3 regions of the Acidovorax temperans genome follow, and region 3 is predicted to be linked to each of the others. Evidence: predicted binding sites of a transcription regulator. Region 3 holds the regulator's gene; each other region holds the start of a gene.
The links. The regulator sigma-54, encoded in region 3, starts transcription at its own class of promoters, with help from an activator protein. The targets are predictions, from matches to a motif close to TGGCANGNAANCTGCTTT.
Positions count from the first base shown of each region.

Region 1: a site for sigma-54 is predicted at 1,863-1,880, ahead of PQV96_RS12660 (ANTAR domain-containing response regulator). Genes of this name have one in related genera too.
Region 2: a site for sigma-54 is predicted at 3,799-3,816, ahead of PQV96_RS03680 (urease subunit gamma). Genes of this name have one in related genera too.

Region 1 is NZ_CP117193.1:2,670,911-2,676,029, reverse strand. It holds gene PQV96_RS12665 (CmpA/NrtA family ABC transporter substrate-binding protein) at 1-750, opposite strand, end outside; gene PQV96_RS12660 (ANTAR domain-containing response regulator) at 1,226-1,852, opposite strand; gene PQV96_RS12655 (branched-chain amino acid ABC transporter substrate-binding protein) at 2,069-3,232, shown strand; gene tsaD (tRNA (adenosine(37)-N6)-threonylcarbamoyltransferase complex transferase subunit TsaD) at 3,324-4,373, shown strand; gene PQV96_RS12645 (efflux transporter outer membrane subunit) at 4,764-5,119, shown strand, end outside.
Region 2 is NZ_CP117193.1:779,238-784,356, forward strand. It holds gene ureE (urease accessory protein UreE) at 1-553, opposite strand, end outside; gene ureC (urease subunit alpha) at 633-2,351, opposite strand; gene PQV96_RS03670 (urease subunit beta) at 2,441-2,746, opposite strand; gene PQV96_RS03675 (HupE/UreJ family protein) at 2,770-3,375, opposite strand; gene PQV96_RS03680 (urease subunit gamma) at 3,421-3,723, opposite strand; gene PQV96_RS03685 (nitric oxide reductase activation protein NorD) at 3,955-5,119, opposite strand, start outside.
Region 3 is NZ_CP117193.1:346,684-351,802, forward strand. It holds gene PQV96_RS01540 (IS4 family transposase) at 1-824, shown strand, start outside; gene lptA (lipopolysaccharide transport periplasmic protein LptA) at 904-1,548, shown strand; gene lptB (LPS export ABC transporter ATP-binding protein) at 1,545-2,327, shown strand; gene rpoN (RNA polymerase factor sigma-54) at 2,395-4,017, shown strand; gene PQV96_RS01560 (THUMP domain-containing class I SAM-dependent RNA methyltransferase) at 4,116-5,119, shown strand, end outside.

The sequences.
Region 1 (5,119 bases), 2.2 Mb from region 3:
GGCCGTGGTGCCCAGCACCTTCTCGGGGTGGTCTTGCCAGATGGCTTGTGTGGTGCTGGCCGTGACCCCGATGCCGTCCATGATGGCGCGCTGGTTCCAGGGCTCGCCTACGCAGAAGCCGTCCATGTTGCCCACGCGCATGTTGGCCACCATTTGCGGTGGGGGCACGGTGATGACCTTGGCGTCCTTCATCGGGTCAATGCCATGCGCGGCCAGCCAGTAATACAGCCACATGGCGTGCGTGCCGGTGGGGAAGGTCTGGGCAAAGGTGTACTCGCGCTTTTCGCTGGCCATTAGCTTGGCCAGCCCGGCGCCGTTCACGGCGCCCTTGTCCGCCAGCTTTTTAGACAGCGTGATGGCCTGGCCGTTGTGGTTCAGGTTCATCAGCACGGCCATGTCTTTCTTGGGGCCGCTCACACCCAGGTGCACGCCATACACCAGGCCATACAGCACGTGGGCAAAGTCCAGCTCACCGTTGACCAGCTTGTCGCGCACACCGGCCCAGCTGGCTTCCTTGGTGGGGATGATGGTGACGCCGTATTTTTTGTCGATGCCCAGCACCGAGGCCATCACCACGCTGGCGCAGTCGGTCAGCGGGATGAAGCCGATCTTGACCTCTTTCTTCTCCGGCGCATCCGACCCCTGGGCGTGGACAAGCGCACGCAGTGCGGGGCTGACACCCACGGCGCCCACGGTGGCCGCTTGCAGCACGGTGCGGCGGTGGAGGCTGGTTTTCAACAAATCGGTCATGGCACATCCCTCAAGGGCAAGTCGGTGAAGAAAACAAAAAAGGCGTCCTCACGCCTCGCACGGCTGCCGTAGCAGCACGTTGCAAGGGTGGGGACGCCTTTGTCCTGGGTGGAGCCTGGGGCTCCTTGGCTGCATTCACCCGCCGTTGGGTGTTTGCTGCCAGTACAAGACCTTCATTGGTCTATGCAGGAGCTGATGCAAGCGGTGTGCCAGCTTTGAAAAGAATGCGTTTGCTATTTATTTGATAGCTAGTAGCGATTGCAGATAAAGCGCTACAGCATGTTTTGGCTTGAAGGGGTATGCCTGCTGTGCACCTGTGGCGTGGCGCAGGCCTGCACGCGATTTGTGCGTTGCACCATCGCTGTTCCTTCGCAGAGCCGTGGCTGCTCCATGGGCGTGCTGCTGCGGTGTGGTGCTGCCCCATTGCGGGGTGGTGTGACGTGGTGCGGTGCGAAGGGCGGGGCGGTGCTCGCCGTCAGCCGAGCAGGTCCATCACATCCAACATGCGCTGGGCTACATCCACGAGCTTGAGACCCTTGTCCATGGCCGTCTTGCGCAGCTTGTCGTAGGCGGCCTGTTCGCTCAGGCCCTGGCGCTGCATGAGCAGGCCCTTGGCGCGGTCGATGGTCTTGCGGTCCTTGAGCTCGGTCTTGGCATCGGCCAGCTCCGCCCGCAAGGCCTGCTCGTGCTGAAAGCGCGCCATGGCGACATGAAGGATGGGGCGTATGCGCTGCGGCGCCAGCCCCGCCACGATGTAGGCCGACACGCCTGCGGCCACCGCGTCCTTGACGTGCGAGGTGTCCTCGTCGTTGGTGAACATGACGATGGGCCGGCGGGCATCGCGCGTGGCCATCACCACATGCTCCAGCGCATCGCGGGCTTCGCTCTCGGCGTCCACGATGATCAGGTCGGGTTGCAGCTGCGCCAGACGGTCGCTCAGGAAAACGTCGGCGGGCAGTGTGGCAATGAGGTTGAAGTTGTTTTCCAGCAAACCAATGCGCAACGCCTTGGAGCGCTGCGCTTGCAGCAGCGCGTGTTCGTCATCCGGGTCGGTGACGGCCAGGTCGGAGGCGACCACCACGATACGTAATGCCTCATTCATACCGCTACTTTAAGCAAGATTTACGCCACTTTTTGGTGCGCTGCTGCGGTGCGCAGGGTCGTGCACAAGGTGTGGCTCACGCTGCCGTGGCTTACGGGGCCTGAAACTTGCTAATAAATGTAACCCTGGCGGGGCATACCCGCTGGTGCGGGGCCCGGCTGCTCTTCTATACCTCCGGTCACTTGATCATTCATCTCATATTCAGGAGTCCACTGCATGAAGAATCACATCGCGCGTCGCCGTTTCCCGGTGGCCTTGGCCCTGCTGCCCACCTTGGTGGCAGCCGCTGTGCTGGCCGGTTGCAGCAAGGTGCCAGACACCCTCAAGATCGGCGTAGCCCAGCCCCTGACTGGCCCCCTGGGGGCGCTGGGGCAAGACCTGCTCAACGGCGTGAACCTGGCCGTGCAAGAGCTGAACAAGGACGGCTTCATGGTGGACGGCAAGCGCGTCAAGCTGGAAGTGGTGTCGGTGGACGACAAGGCCGATGCGGCCACGGGCAAGCAAGTGGCCCAGCAACTGGTGGATGCCGGGGTGGTGGCGGTCATTGGCCACCTCAATTCGGGCGTGAGCATTGAAGCCGCGCCCATCTATGCGGCCAAGGACATCGCCCAGATTGCGATTTCGACCAACCCCAAGTTCACCCAGCTGGGCTTGAACTCCACCTTCCGCATGGTGGCCAACGACACGCTGCAGGCCCGTGCCATTGGCTCGTTTGCCGCCACGCAGCTCAGCGCATCCCGCTATGCCGCGCTGGACGATGGCACGCCCTACGGCAAGGGCCTGACCGATGGCGCGGCCGCCCAGCTCAAGGCCGAAAACAAGGAGGTGGTGGTGCGCAAGTCGTTTGACGACAAGACAGTGGAGTTTGACGCCCTGGCCGGTGAGCTCAAGGCCGCGCGGGTCGAGGTCATCGTCTCCACGCTCAACGACTTCCAGGCGCTCGCTTTGCTCAAGGCCCTGCAGAAGGTGGGCCACACGCAAGTCAAGCTGCTGGGTGGAGACACGGTGAAGACCACCGACATGGCCAAGGGCGCGGGCTTGATTGAGGGGTTGTACGCCACATCCCCCGTGCTGGAGGCCAAGGAGTTCACCACCGGCAAGCCCTTCCTGGAGAAGTACATCGACGCCTACCAAAAGCCCCCGGCCTATGGCGGCCACTACAGCTACGACAGCACCTATGTGTTGACGGCCGCCATGCAAAAGGCCAAGTCGGCCGATCCCAAAGACATCATCAAGGCCATGCGCACCATCAACGGCTATGCCCCGGTGATTGGCACCATGAGCTGGGACGACAAGGGCGAGCAGCGCTACGGCGCCGTCGGCGTGTATGAACTGCGCGGCGGGGTCTGGGAACTGCGCATGCGTTCAGACCGCTGGTAAGCCTGCGGTCGTGTAGGCGCATAGCTGTGCATGCGAGAGGGCTTGGGCGCAGCACCGCGCTGCGCCAGGGCAGGGGTTTTACACTCAGGGCATGAGTCTGCTGATCCTGGGTATTGAATCTTCTTGCGATGAAACGGGCGTGGCGCTGGTGCGTTCTGCCGACACCGGCGTGCCCGTGCTGTTGTCGCACGCATTGCACAGCCAAATTGAAATGCACCAGGCCTATGGCGGCGTGGTGCCCGAGCTGGCCAGCCGCGACCACATCCGCCGCGTGCTGCCGCTGGCCACCCAGGTGCTGACCGATGCCGGCCAAACCCTGGCCGATGTGGACGTGGTCGCCTACACCCAAGGACCAGGCTTGGCCGGGGCCTTGCTGGTGGGTGCAGGCGTGGCCTGCGCCCTGGGCGCGGCGCTGGGCAAACCCGTGCTGGGCGTGCACCACTTGGAGGGGCATTTGCTTTCACCCTTCTTGAGTGCCGACCCGCCCGAGTTCCCGTTTGTGGCGCTGCTGGTGTCTGGCGGCCACACCCAGCTCATGCGAGTCGATGGCGTGGGCCGCTACGAAATTTTGGGTGAAACCATTGACGACGCGGCGGGCGAAGCGTTTGACAAATCTGCCAAGCTCATGGGCCTAGGCTACCCCGGCGGGCCCGCCTTGTCGCGCATGGCGCAGCAGGGTGATGCGGCAGCCTTCAAGCTGCCACGGCCTTTGCTGCACAGCGGCGATCTGGATTTTTCATTCGCGGGGCTCAAGACCGCCGTGCTCACGCAGGCCAAGAAGCTGGGCGACGAGCTAGAAGCCCGCAAGGCCGACCTGGCCGCAAGCACCGAGGCCGCGATTGTGGAAGTGCTGGTGAAGAAGACCCTGGCAGCCCTCAAGCAGACGGGCCTGCAGCGCGTGGTGGTGGCGGGCGGCGTGGGGGCCAACCGGCTGCTGCGCGAACAACTCAACACCGCCTGCAGCAAAGCCCGTGTGCGCGTGCACTACCCCGAACTGCACCTGTGCACCGACAACGGCGCCATGATTGCCATGGCCGCCGCCATGCGCCTGCAGGCGGGGCAGCAACAGGCCAACACCGCCTATGCCTTTGACGTGAAGCCGCGCTGGCCGCTGGATGCCATCACGGCACCTGCTGCCTGATCTGGCCTGTGGGCTATTTGCTATTAAAAATATAGCTGCTGGCGCTTGTTGAATAAGCGCTAGAGCCCTAAAAGACTCGTATTGCAACGGCGCTGTGAGCGGTCAGAGGTCCTCCCGCCGGTGGAGGGGGGAGCGCATCTCCCAGTGCCCTGGTGCGGGTGAAATCAGCACGCACGGCCCCAGCGACAAGCCTGGCGGCCCGGGCCGCTCGATTTCTTTACCTCAGGTTGACACAAGCGCCTTCAGAGCGACAAGGGAAACCGTGACAATGGACTTTGCTGAGAATGATTTGCAAATAGATCCATGAAATCTTCCCCTTTCCAGTCCCCTGTCGCCGCTGGGCGGTGGCCGCGCTGCGTGCCATCTGCCAGTGCTGCGCTGGCTTTGGCCATGGTGCTGGCCGGTTGCAGTACCTTGCAGCCGCCCGATGCGCAGTTGCCCCCCGTGGCAGTGCCTGCCGGCTGGTCAGCGGCTGGGGCAGGGGGCATTGCCACGCCGCTGGTGCAGTGGTGGGAGCGGCTGGGCGACCCCGAACTGACCGCACTCATCAGCGAGGCTCTGGCCGTCAACACTTCGGTGCGCAGTGCCCAGGCGGCATTGCAGCAATCGCGCGCGCTGGTGGATGTGCAGACGGCTGGCACCTTGCCCCAGCTGGGTGCTTCGGGCTCTGCGCAGCGCAGCCGGGCGTCGGGCAGCACGGGCAACAGCTTCAGCGCCGGGTTTGATGCCAGCTGGGAGCCCGATGT
Region 2 (5,119 bases), 430 kb from region 3:
CATGGTCATGGTCATGGTCATGTGAGTGGCCCTGGCCGTGACCGTGGTGATGATCGTCGCCATGTCCATGCCCCCCATGGCTGTGTCCACCACCATGCCCTGCTGCATAAGCACCGCCTTCGGGCTCAAACGCCATGTTCTGCTCCGTCACGATCAGGTGCATCGCGCGCAGCATGTCGGCCAGCACATGGTCGGGTTCGATTTTGAGGTGGTCGGGCTGCAGCTCGATGGGCACATGGCGGTTGCCCAGGTGGTAGGCGGCGCGGGTCAGGTCGAACGGCGTACCGTGGTGTTGGCAGTGGGTAATGACCAGCACCGGCTGGGGCGCTGCAATCACGCGGACCATGGAGCCGTCTTCGGCCACCAGCACATCGCCGCCGCGCACCAGCGTGCCGCGTGGCAGGAAGATGCCGAGTTCGCGCCCGGCCGAGTCGGTGGCGGCAAAGCGGCTTTTCTGGCGCACGTCCCAGTCGAGTTCGACGGTGGTGGCGCGCTTGAGCAGGACGGGCGCAAGACCTTGGCCCTGGGGGAGAAGTTTGGAGACTTGGAGCATGGGTTTCCGTCGCAACAGGCAATCAACAAAACGCGCATTGTGGCCCCGGCATGTGCGGTGCGTGGGCGGCCTGCGTTGCTCAGAACAAAAAGTACCGCTGCGCCATGGGCAGCACCGTGGCGGGCTCGCAGGTGAGCAGCTGGCCGTCGGCGCGCACGGTGTAGGTCTGCGCGTCCACCTCCATCTTGGGGGCGTAGCTGTTGTGCACCATGTGCTGCTTGCGCACGCCACGGATATTGCGCACCGCGCTGAGCGTCTTGCGCAGGCCAAAGCGCTCGCCAATGCCTGCGGTCAGCCCCGCTTGCGACACAAAGGTGAGCGAGGTCTTGGCAATGGCCCCGCCAAACGCGCCGAACATGGGCCGGTAGTGCACGGGCTGGGGCGTGGGGATGGAGGCATTGGGGTCGCCCATGGCGGCCATGGCGATCAAGCCGCCCTTCAGGATGAGCGCGGGTTTGACGCCGAAGAACGCAGGCTTCCATATCACGATGTCGGCCCACTTGCCCACTTCGAGCGAGCCCACCTCGTGAGCGATGCCGTGGGCAATGGCGGGGTTGATGGTGTACTTGGCCACGTAGCGCTTGATGCGCGTGTTGTCGTTGCGGACCGTGTCACCTTGCAAGCTGCCGCGCTGCACCTTCATCTTGTGCGCGGTTTGCCAGGTGCGCAGGATGACCTCGCCCACGCGGCCCATGGCCTGGCTGTCGCTGCTCATCATGCTGATGGCGCCCAGGTCGTGCAGGATGTCTTCGGCGGCGATGGTCTCTTTGCGGATACGGCTTTCGGCAAAGGCCAGGTCCTCCGCAATGCTGGCATCGAGGTGGTGGCAGACCATGAGCATGTCCACGTGCTCGTCCAGCGTGTTGTGCGTGTAGGGCATGGTGGGGTTGGTGGAGCTGGGCAAAAAGTTGTCCTCACCCACCACGCGCAGGATGTCGGGTGCGTGCCCGCCGCCCGCGCCTTCGGTGTGGAAGGCGCAAATGCCACGACCGGCCACGGCGGCGATGGTGTTCTCCACAAAGCCGGATTCGTTGAGCGTGTCAGAGTGGATGGCGACTTGCGTGTCGGTCTCGTCCGCCACGTCCAGGCAGTTGCTGATGGCCGAGGGCGTGGTGCCCCAGTCTTCGTGCAGCTTGAGGCCAATGGCCCCGGCGTTGATCTGCTCGTGCAGCGCATCGGGCAGGCTGGCGTTGCCCTTGCCGAGGAAGCCCAGGTTCATGGGGAAGGCGTCGGCTGATTGCAGCATGCGCTCCATGTTGAAGGGGCCGGACGTGCAGGTGGTGGCCAGCGTGCCCGTGGCGGGGCCGGTGCCGCCGCCCAGCATGGTGGTCACGCCGCTGGCCAGGGCTTCCTCGATCTGCTGCGGGCAGATGTAGTGGATGTGGCTGTCGATGCCGCCTGCGGTGACGATGTTGCCCTCGCAGCTGATGACCTCGGTGCCGGGGCCGATGATGATGTCCACGCCGGGCTGCGTGTCGGGGTTGCCCGCCTTGCCAATGGCCGCGATGCGGCCCGCTTTGAGACCAACGTCGGCCTTGAAGATGCCGGTGTGGTCCACCACCAGGGCGTTGGTCAGCACCGTATCGACCGCGCCACCGGCATTGGTGCGCTGGCTTTGGGCCATGCCGTCGCGGATGGTCTTGCCGCCGCCAAACTTCACCTCTTCGCCGTAGCTGCCTGCACGCAGGGTGTAGTCGGCCTCGACTTCGAGGATCAGTTCGGTGTCGGCCAGGCGCAGCCGGTCGCCCACGGTGGGGCCGAACATTTCGGCATAGGCGCGTCGTCCAATGGTTGCCATGGGGGTGCTCCGCTAGAACGGTCTACTATGGTTTTGATAGCTGCCTACGCTTATCCAATAAGCGCTAGAGGCTGATTTGTTTCAATGTTTCAGAGCGCGCCCTGCGTCAGGCCCTGAAAGCCATACACCTTGCGCTCGCCTGCGTAGTCCACCAGGTCTACGGTGCGCTCCTGGCCGGGCTCAAAGCGCACGGCGGTGCCGGATGCAATGTTCAGCCGCATGCCGCGTGCAGCGGCGCGGTCAAAGCCCAGGGCGTTGTTCGTTTCGGCAAAGTGGTAGTGCGAGCCGACCTGGATGGGCCGGTCGCCCGTGTTGCGCACCACCAGCGTGAGGGTGCGGCGGCCCGCGTTGAGCACGTGCTCGCCGGGTTCGGTGATGAGTTCGCCGGGGATCATGAAGGCTCCTTGGAAGGGAAGGCTCAGGCCATCTGCGCCAGCAGCGCGCCACCGAACGCAGCCACGCCAGCACCTGCAGCGCGGGCCAGCCACACATGGCGGTGGCGCAGCGCCCAGCCCGCCGCCAGGCCTGCGCTGTGCAGCAGCACGGTAGCCGTGAGCATGCCTGCCAGGGTCCACCAGGCGCTGTCGCTGCCTGCCAGCTCATAGCCATGGGCCACGCCGTGGAAGACGGCAAACACGCCCACACCCAGTGCCGCCACCAGCCCGGGCACGCGCAGGCGCGACACGACGAGCAGACCGGTGACCAGCAGCGACGCGGCAATCATCGGCTCCACCGCAGGCAGCGCCACGCCCTGCAGCCCCAGCACGGCGCCCACCAGCAGCATGGCCGCAAAGCCCGCGGGGCCCCATAGCAGGTCGCGCCCGGCGCTGCGGGCGGCCAGGGCGCTCCACAGGCCCACGGCCACCATGGCAGCCAGGTGGTCCAGCCCGAACAGGGGGTGCACAAAGCCGCTGATGAAACCGCTGTGGCTGTGCGCTTCTACGCCTGTATGGGCGCTAGCGCTCATGGATAAAGCGCTGGCAGCTATCAGAATAAGAGCGGATTTGGTGCGGGGGGAAAGCATGGGTGAATCTCCAAAAAAGGGGGCAGACGGCGACAGCAGAGTGCGTCAGACGATCGGCTGGTGTACGGTGACCAGCTTGGTGCCATCGGGAAACGTCGCCTCGACCTGGATGTCCGGAATCATCTCGGCGATGCCCTCCATCACGTCCGCGCGGGTCAGCACGGTGCGGCCTTCGCTCATGAGCTGCGCCACGGTCTTGCCGTCGCGTGCGCCTTCCATCACGGCGGCGCTGATCAGAGCCACGGCCTCGGGGTAGTTGAGCTTCAGCCCCCGGGCCTTGCGGCGCTCTGCCAGCAGGGCGGCGGTGAAGATCAGCAGCTTGTCTTTTTCGCGGGGAGTCAGTTCCATATTGCTTCGCTTCCACATCAGACCGCGCGGCTGTCAAGGCAGGCCGAACGCGGGGGCGGTTCCATGGCGCTCGTTCATGCAATTGCCGTGCCGCCTTCTTGTGGCCGCCAGGGCGCCCACGGGATGGCGAGGCCGCGGCCACGCCCGTGCTTGGTGCGCACGCCAGCGTGCACCACAGTGGTGCTGTGCACCATGTTGGAGTGCAAGACGAGGTGGGTTAATGGCCGGGGCTCAGCGTGCTGCCAGTCGGTCGTAGAGTTCGCCCAACTGGCGCGGCAACTGGGCGGTGGTCTCGGCCACGCGGTAGTTACGCCAGCCGAAGATGCGGCGTACGTAGGCGTCAGCCCCGGGGTCGACCACCAGGCCATGGCACTGCACGCCCAGGCGCCGCGCGGCCAGCACGGCGGCGCGGGCATCTTCGGTCAGGTAGCGGGCATCGAACACGTCGATGTCCGACGGTGCGCCGTCGGTGATGAGCACGATGGCGCGCGGGCCGGCGGGCTCGGCCAGCAGGCAGCGCGTGGCATGGCGCAGCGCAGCGCCGATGCGGGTGGACCCGGCAGCGCGGGTGCCCAGGATGCGCTGGGTGTGCGCCGCATCCAGCGGCGTGCCGAAGTCCAGCAGCCGCAGGTATTGCACCGCAGCGCGGGTGTTGGAGGCAAAGCCGTGGATGGCGATGCGGTCGTGCCCGGCCTGGGCGGCACGCGCCAGCAGCAGCGCTGCCTGCTGCTCGACGGCCAGCAAGGGCTGCGTGCTGCCGGCGGCAACGTCGCCGGTGGAGGCCGACAGGTCGAGCAACACCAGCACGCTGCAGCGCGGCGCCTCGATGCCGGGGCGCACGAACAGCCGCCCATCGGGAGCCAGCGCCAGGCGCCGCTGCACCTGCACATCGATGGCGGCGTCGAGATCGAGGTCCTCACCTTCCCACTGCCGGCGCAGGCGCTGGTTGCGGCTCAGACGGCGCCGGCTGCGCCAGGGCGTGGCGGGCTCGGCTGCGGGCGGCAAGCCGTGAAGTGTTGCGGCCGGGGGCACGACCTCGCGCACGGTGCACCAGTCGGTGCGTTCGCGCTGCAGGCGGTAGTCCCATTCCGGGTAGAGGTGGCAGATGCCCTCGTCGATGGGTTGTTCTTCGGCATCGGTCGGCGGAGTGTCGGCTGCTGACGCGTCGGCGGGCCGGGGTGGCGCGGCGGGTACCTGCAGCGCTTCGGTGGTGTCGTCGGCCGTGGCGCCGTGTTGCCAGAGGTAGCTATGGTCGTCGCGGTAGGCGGCCGGCACCACGCACTGCTGCGGGTCTAGCCGCACGCGCATCTGGCCCAGGTCGTTGGCGAGGATGGAGGCCAGGCGCCGGAAGGCGGTGTGGTCCGCCAGACCGTGGTCATGGCGGGTGGCGGCAAAC
Region 3 (5,119 bases):
CCACTTGCCTGATGGACACACACAGCCACGAGATGCTTGATGCCAAGCTCGGCGCCATGGACTGCGGCGAATTGAGCCTGGCAGCGCAGTTGCGCGGCGAGGATCACTCCGTGACCCTGTTTGACCGAGCGTACTTCTCGGCAGCGTTCCTGTTGGACTGGCAGGCTGCGGGTACGCAGCGCCACTGGTTGATGCGCGCGCGGGACAATCTGCGCCATGAGATCGTCCAGCAACTGGCGCGCGGCGATGCGCTGATCCGCATGCCGGTGTCCCCACAAGCGCGCAAGGCACACCCGCATCTGCCCAGCCACTGGCAGGCACGCCTGATCGAGGTGAGCGTGGGTGGACGGCTGCGCCGCTTCATCACATCCTTGCTGTGTCCCCGCACGCATCCGGCGCAGGAGCTGGCCGAGCTCTACCGCCAGCGTTGGGAGATCGAGTTGGGGTTCCGGGAGATCAAGCAGACCCTGCAGGAGGGTGAGCCGGTGCTGCGCAGCAAGCAGCCCGCGCTGGTGCGCCAGGAGCTGTGGGGTGTGCTGATCGCCTACACGCTGCTGCGCCGCTGGATGCGCGAGATGGCAGCGCACGTCCAGGTCGAGCCCCAGCGCATCAGCTTCCACACAGCCAGCTACGCCATCGTGAACTTGCTGGCGGTCCCCAGCCTGGACTCTGCCGGCACCTTGCCCAAGCAGTTGGCAGCCCTGTTGGCGCAATCGCGACACTTCGTGCTGCCGCCACGCCGCACTGGGCGCAGCTTCCCAAGGGTCGTCAAAAAACGCGCTTCCAAATTCCCAACGAAAAAATGCCAGTCAGCTCTTAACTGACTGGCATTGCGCGCCAGCGGGCTTTTTTCATGCTGGGCGGCAATGCATGGCTACAATGATTGCAAGATTCGTGCCCTCCATGAAACATCGCATTACCTCCCTCCTTGTGCTTGCAGCCTTGACCTGCGCCTTTGGCGCGGCGCAGGCTGAAAAGGCCGACCGCAGCAAGCCCATGAACATCGAGGCCGATGCGCTGCGGCACGATGAAGTCAAACAGACCAGCGTCTTTTCGGGCCGGGTGGTGATGACCAAGGGCTCCATCGTGCTGCGCGGTGCGCGGCTGGATGTGCGCCAGGATGCCGATGGCTACCAGTCGGGCATCGTCACCGCTGAAGCCGGCAAGCGCGCGTTCTTCCGCCAAAAGCGCGACACGTTGCCAGGCGCACCCGAGGAATTCATTGAAGGCGAGGGCGAGGTCATCGAATACGACGGCCGCACCGACAACGTGCGCTTTATCACCCGCGCCGAGCTGCGCCGCTACCGGGGCGGTGCCTTGAGCGACGAAATCACGGGCGCCGTCATCGTCTACAACAACCTGACCGATGTGTTCACGGTGGACGGGCAAAAGAAGGCCACGCCTTCGGCCGACGGCCAAACCGGTAGCGGCCGCGTGCGCGCGGTGCTGGCGCCCAAGGAGCCCGCCGCCGGTGCGGCGGCGCCTGCAGCCCCGGCCTCTGGCCCGGCGCTGCGCCCCAGCAATTCTTTGGGCGGTGGCAGCCAGTGAGTGATCGTTCCGTGCAAGCCGCAGCCCCTGGCGTATCCTCCAGCCGCCTGGAAGTCTCGCACCTGGCCAAGTCCTACGGCAGCCGCAAGGTGGTTAAGGACGTTTCGCTGGTCGTGCAAAAAGGCGAAGTGGTGGGCTTGCTGGGCCCCAATGGCGCGGGCAAGACCACGTCGTTCTACATGATCGTGGGCCTGGTGCGCAGCGATGGCGGGGACATCCGTATCGATGGCCAGTCGGTGGCGCACATGCCCATCCATCGCCGCTCGCGGCTGGGGCTGTCTTATCTGCCGCAAGAAGCGTCGATCTTCCGCAAGCTCTCCGTCGAGGAGAACGTGCGCGCTGTGCTGGAGCTGCAGCGCGACGAGAACAACGCCCCGCTGTCGCGTGCGGCCATCGAAGAGCAGCTCACCTCGCTACTGCAGGAGCTGCGCGTGGAACACCTGCGCGCATCGCCCGCACTGGCCCTGTCGGGTGGCGAGCGCCGCCGCGTCGAGATCGCCCGCGCTCTGGCCACGCAGCCGCGCTTCATCCTGCTGGACGAGCCCTTTGCGGGCATCGACCCCATTGCCGTGATCGAGATCCAGCGCATCATCGGCTTCCTCAAGGCGCGCGGCATTGGCGTGCTGATCACCGACCACAACGTGCGCGAAACCCTGGGCATTTGCGACCACGCCTTCATCATCAGCGATGGGCGGGTGCTGGCGCAGGGCACGCCATCGGAGATCGTGGACAACGCCGAGGTACGCCGCGTGTACCTGGGCGAACACTTCCGCATGTGATGGCCAGTGTGAGTGTGGCTTTTGTGAATGGTGTGTCCGCGCTGGTGCGTGGGCTGGGGGCTCTGGCATGAAGCCCGGCCTGTCCCTGCGCGTTTCGCAGCACTTGGCCCTGACCCCGCAGCTGCAGCAATCCATTCGGTTGCTGCAGTTGTCCACGCTGGAGCTGGGCCAGGAAGTCGAGCAGATGCTCGACGAAAACCCTTTTCTCGAACGCGCCACCGACGAAGCACCGCGCGAAGAGTTTGGCCTGGAGCATGCCAACGCCCCCGCCCAGGCCGACGACCACGGTGTCGATGATGCTATCTATTCAGGAGCTAGCAGCGCTTCATCTACGGGCGCTGAAGGCGATTTTGATGCTTCATCAGATGCCGACCACAGCAGCAGCGTCGCTGACGAGCCCGACTGGAGCGGCGACGGCACGGTGGAGATGGCGCCCAACGACAGTGAGTGGGGTGGCGACGCCCCGCCTCGCAACCGCAATGACTCCGAAGGCGAGGAGGCCGACGCGACCGAACTGGCGCGTTCGCAAGAGTCCCTCACCGCCTTCCTGCACCGCCAGGCCTTGGCGCTGCGCCTGTCCGAAGTGGACAGCGCTGCTCTGCGCTTCCTGATCGAATCGCTCAACGACGACGGCTACCTGGAAGAGTCGCTGCAGGAGCTGGCCATTGCGTTGGCGGGCCCTGACGACCTGGAGCAGATCGACGAGCTGGTGCACCGCTTCACCGTAGCCCAGCGCCTGCTGCAAACCCTGGAACCCGTGGGCGTGGGTGCCCGCAACCTGGCCGAGTGCCTCACGCTGCAGCTCAGCGCTCTGGCGGCCGATGCGCACAGCGGCGTGCCGCCCGACGTGGTGCAGACTGCGCTGCAAATCTGCCAGCAACCGCTGGAAATGCTGGCCCGCCGCGATGTGCGCCGCCTCACCCAGGCCTGCACCGAAGGCGGTGCTGCGGGCGAAGAGCGTACCCGCGCCGCCATGGCCCTGATTGCCCGGCTGGAACCCCGCCCAGGGCGGCGCTTTGTGGACGTGGAGCGCAACATCATCGTGCCTGATGTGATCGTGCGCAAAGCCGGGCGCAGCAACGGCACCAGCGGGCAGCAGAATTTCATCGTCTCGCTCAACCCTGATGTGATGCCGCGCCTGCGCGTGCATGACATCTACGCTGGCGCCCTGCGCGGCGGCAAAGGGAGCAAGGGCGGCGAGGGCCACGCGGGCCTGCAGCAGCGCCTGCAAGAGGCGCGCTGGTTCATCAAGAACATCCAGCAGCGGTTTGACACCATCCTGCGCGTCTCGCGCGCCATCGTCGAGCGGCAAAAGAGCTTCTTCACCCATGGCGAGCTGGCCATGCGCCCGCTGGTGCTGCGCGACATTGCCGACGAGCTGGGCCTGCACGAATCCACCATCAGCCGCGTGACCACGGCCAAGTACATGGCCACGCCGATTGGCACGTACGAGCTCAAGTATTTCTTCGGCTCGGGCCTGGGCACCGAAACCGGGGGCAACGCCTCCAGCACGGCCGTGCGCGCGCTCATCAAACAGTTCGTGGCCGCTGAAAGCCCCACCAAGCCCTTGTCCGACAGCCAGTTGGCTGAGATGCTCAAGGAGCAAGGCATTGAATGCGCCCGCCGCACCGTGGCCAAATACCGCGAAGCGCTCAAGATTGCGCCGGCCAATTTGCGCAAGGCGTTGTAGCTGGCCACCGCCGCTGCAGCGTCCGTGCCAGGGCCTGTGGGCCTTGGCAGCGCGCCTGCCTTGCGTACCATGCACCGGCACCACCAGAGGTACCCCCTATGAACCAACTCCAACTTTTTCTCCCCTGCGCCGCTGGTGTCGAGGGCTTTCTGGCCGACGAGGTGCACGGCATCACCGGCCTCACGGGCAACGACCTGCTGGTGGGGCGCGGTGGCGTGCTGCTGCGCAGCTCCTGGCGCCAGGCGCTGCAGCTGAACCTGCACAGCCGCCTGGCCCAGCGCGTGCTGGTGCAACTGGCGCACCGCATGTACCGCTCTGAAAACGACCTGTACGCCCTGGCCAGCGACGTGGCCTGGGAGATCTGGTTCACCACGCGCCAGAGCTTCAAGATCGAGGTCACAGCCCAGCACAGCCCGCTGCAGAGCCTGAATTTCGCTGCCCTCAAGGTCAAAGACGCAGTGGCCGACCGCTTCCGTGCCAAGACCGGCGTGCGCCCGGATGTGAACACGCAGTGGCCCGACGTGCGCATTCACATGCACCTGACCACCGACGAAGCCACGATCTACATCGACACCTCGGGCGAGCCGCTGTTCAAGCGCGGCTGGCGCGAGGACAAGGGCGACGCCCCCCTGAAAGAAACCCTGGCCGCTGCGATGATCGCTGCCAGCGGCTGGGACCCGCACGGCGAGCACCCCCAGCCCCTGTACGACCCCTGCTGCGGTAGCGGCACCATCGTGGTCGAGGCCGCGCAGATCGCCTGCCGCATTCCCGCTGGCATGTTGCGCCGCTTTGCGTTTGAAAAGCTGTTGCCGTTCCAGGCACACGTCTGGACTGCTATCAAAAACGAAGCTGATGGCGCAATCTGTGAAAGCCCTGTGCCCATTTTTGGCAGTGATGTGGCCCACCGCATGGTGGACTTTGCCCAGCGCAACGCCGAGCGCGCGGGCGTGGCCGGTGCCGTGCAGTTGCGCGGTGGCGATGCCCTGCAGCGCATGCCGCCGTGCGAGCAGCCCGGTGTGATGCTGCTGAACCCGCCCTACGGCGAGCGCATTGCCGCAGCCGGTACCGCCGGGCGCAACGCCAACGAACGCGCCGCCGAGCG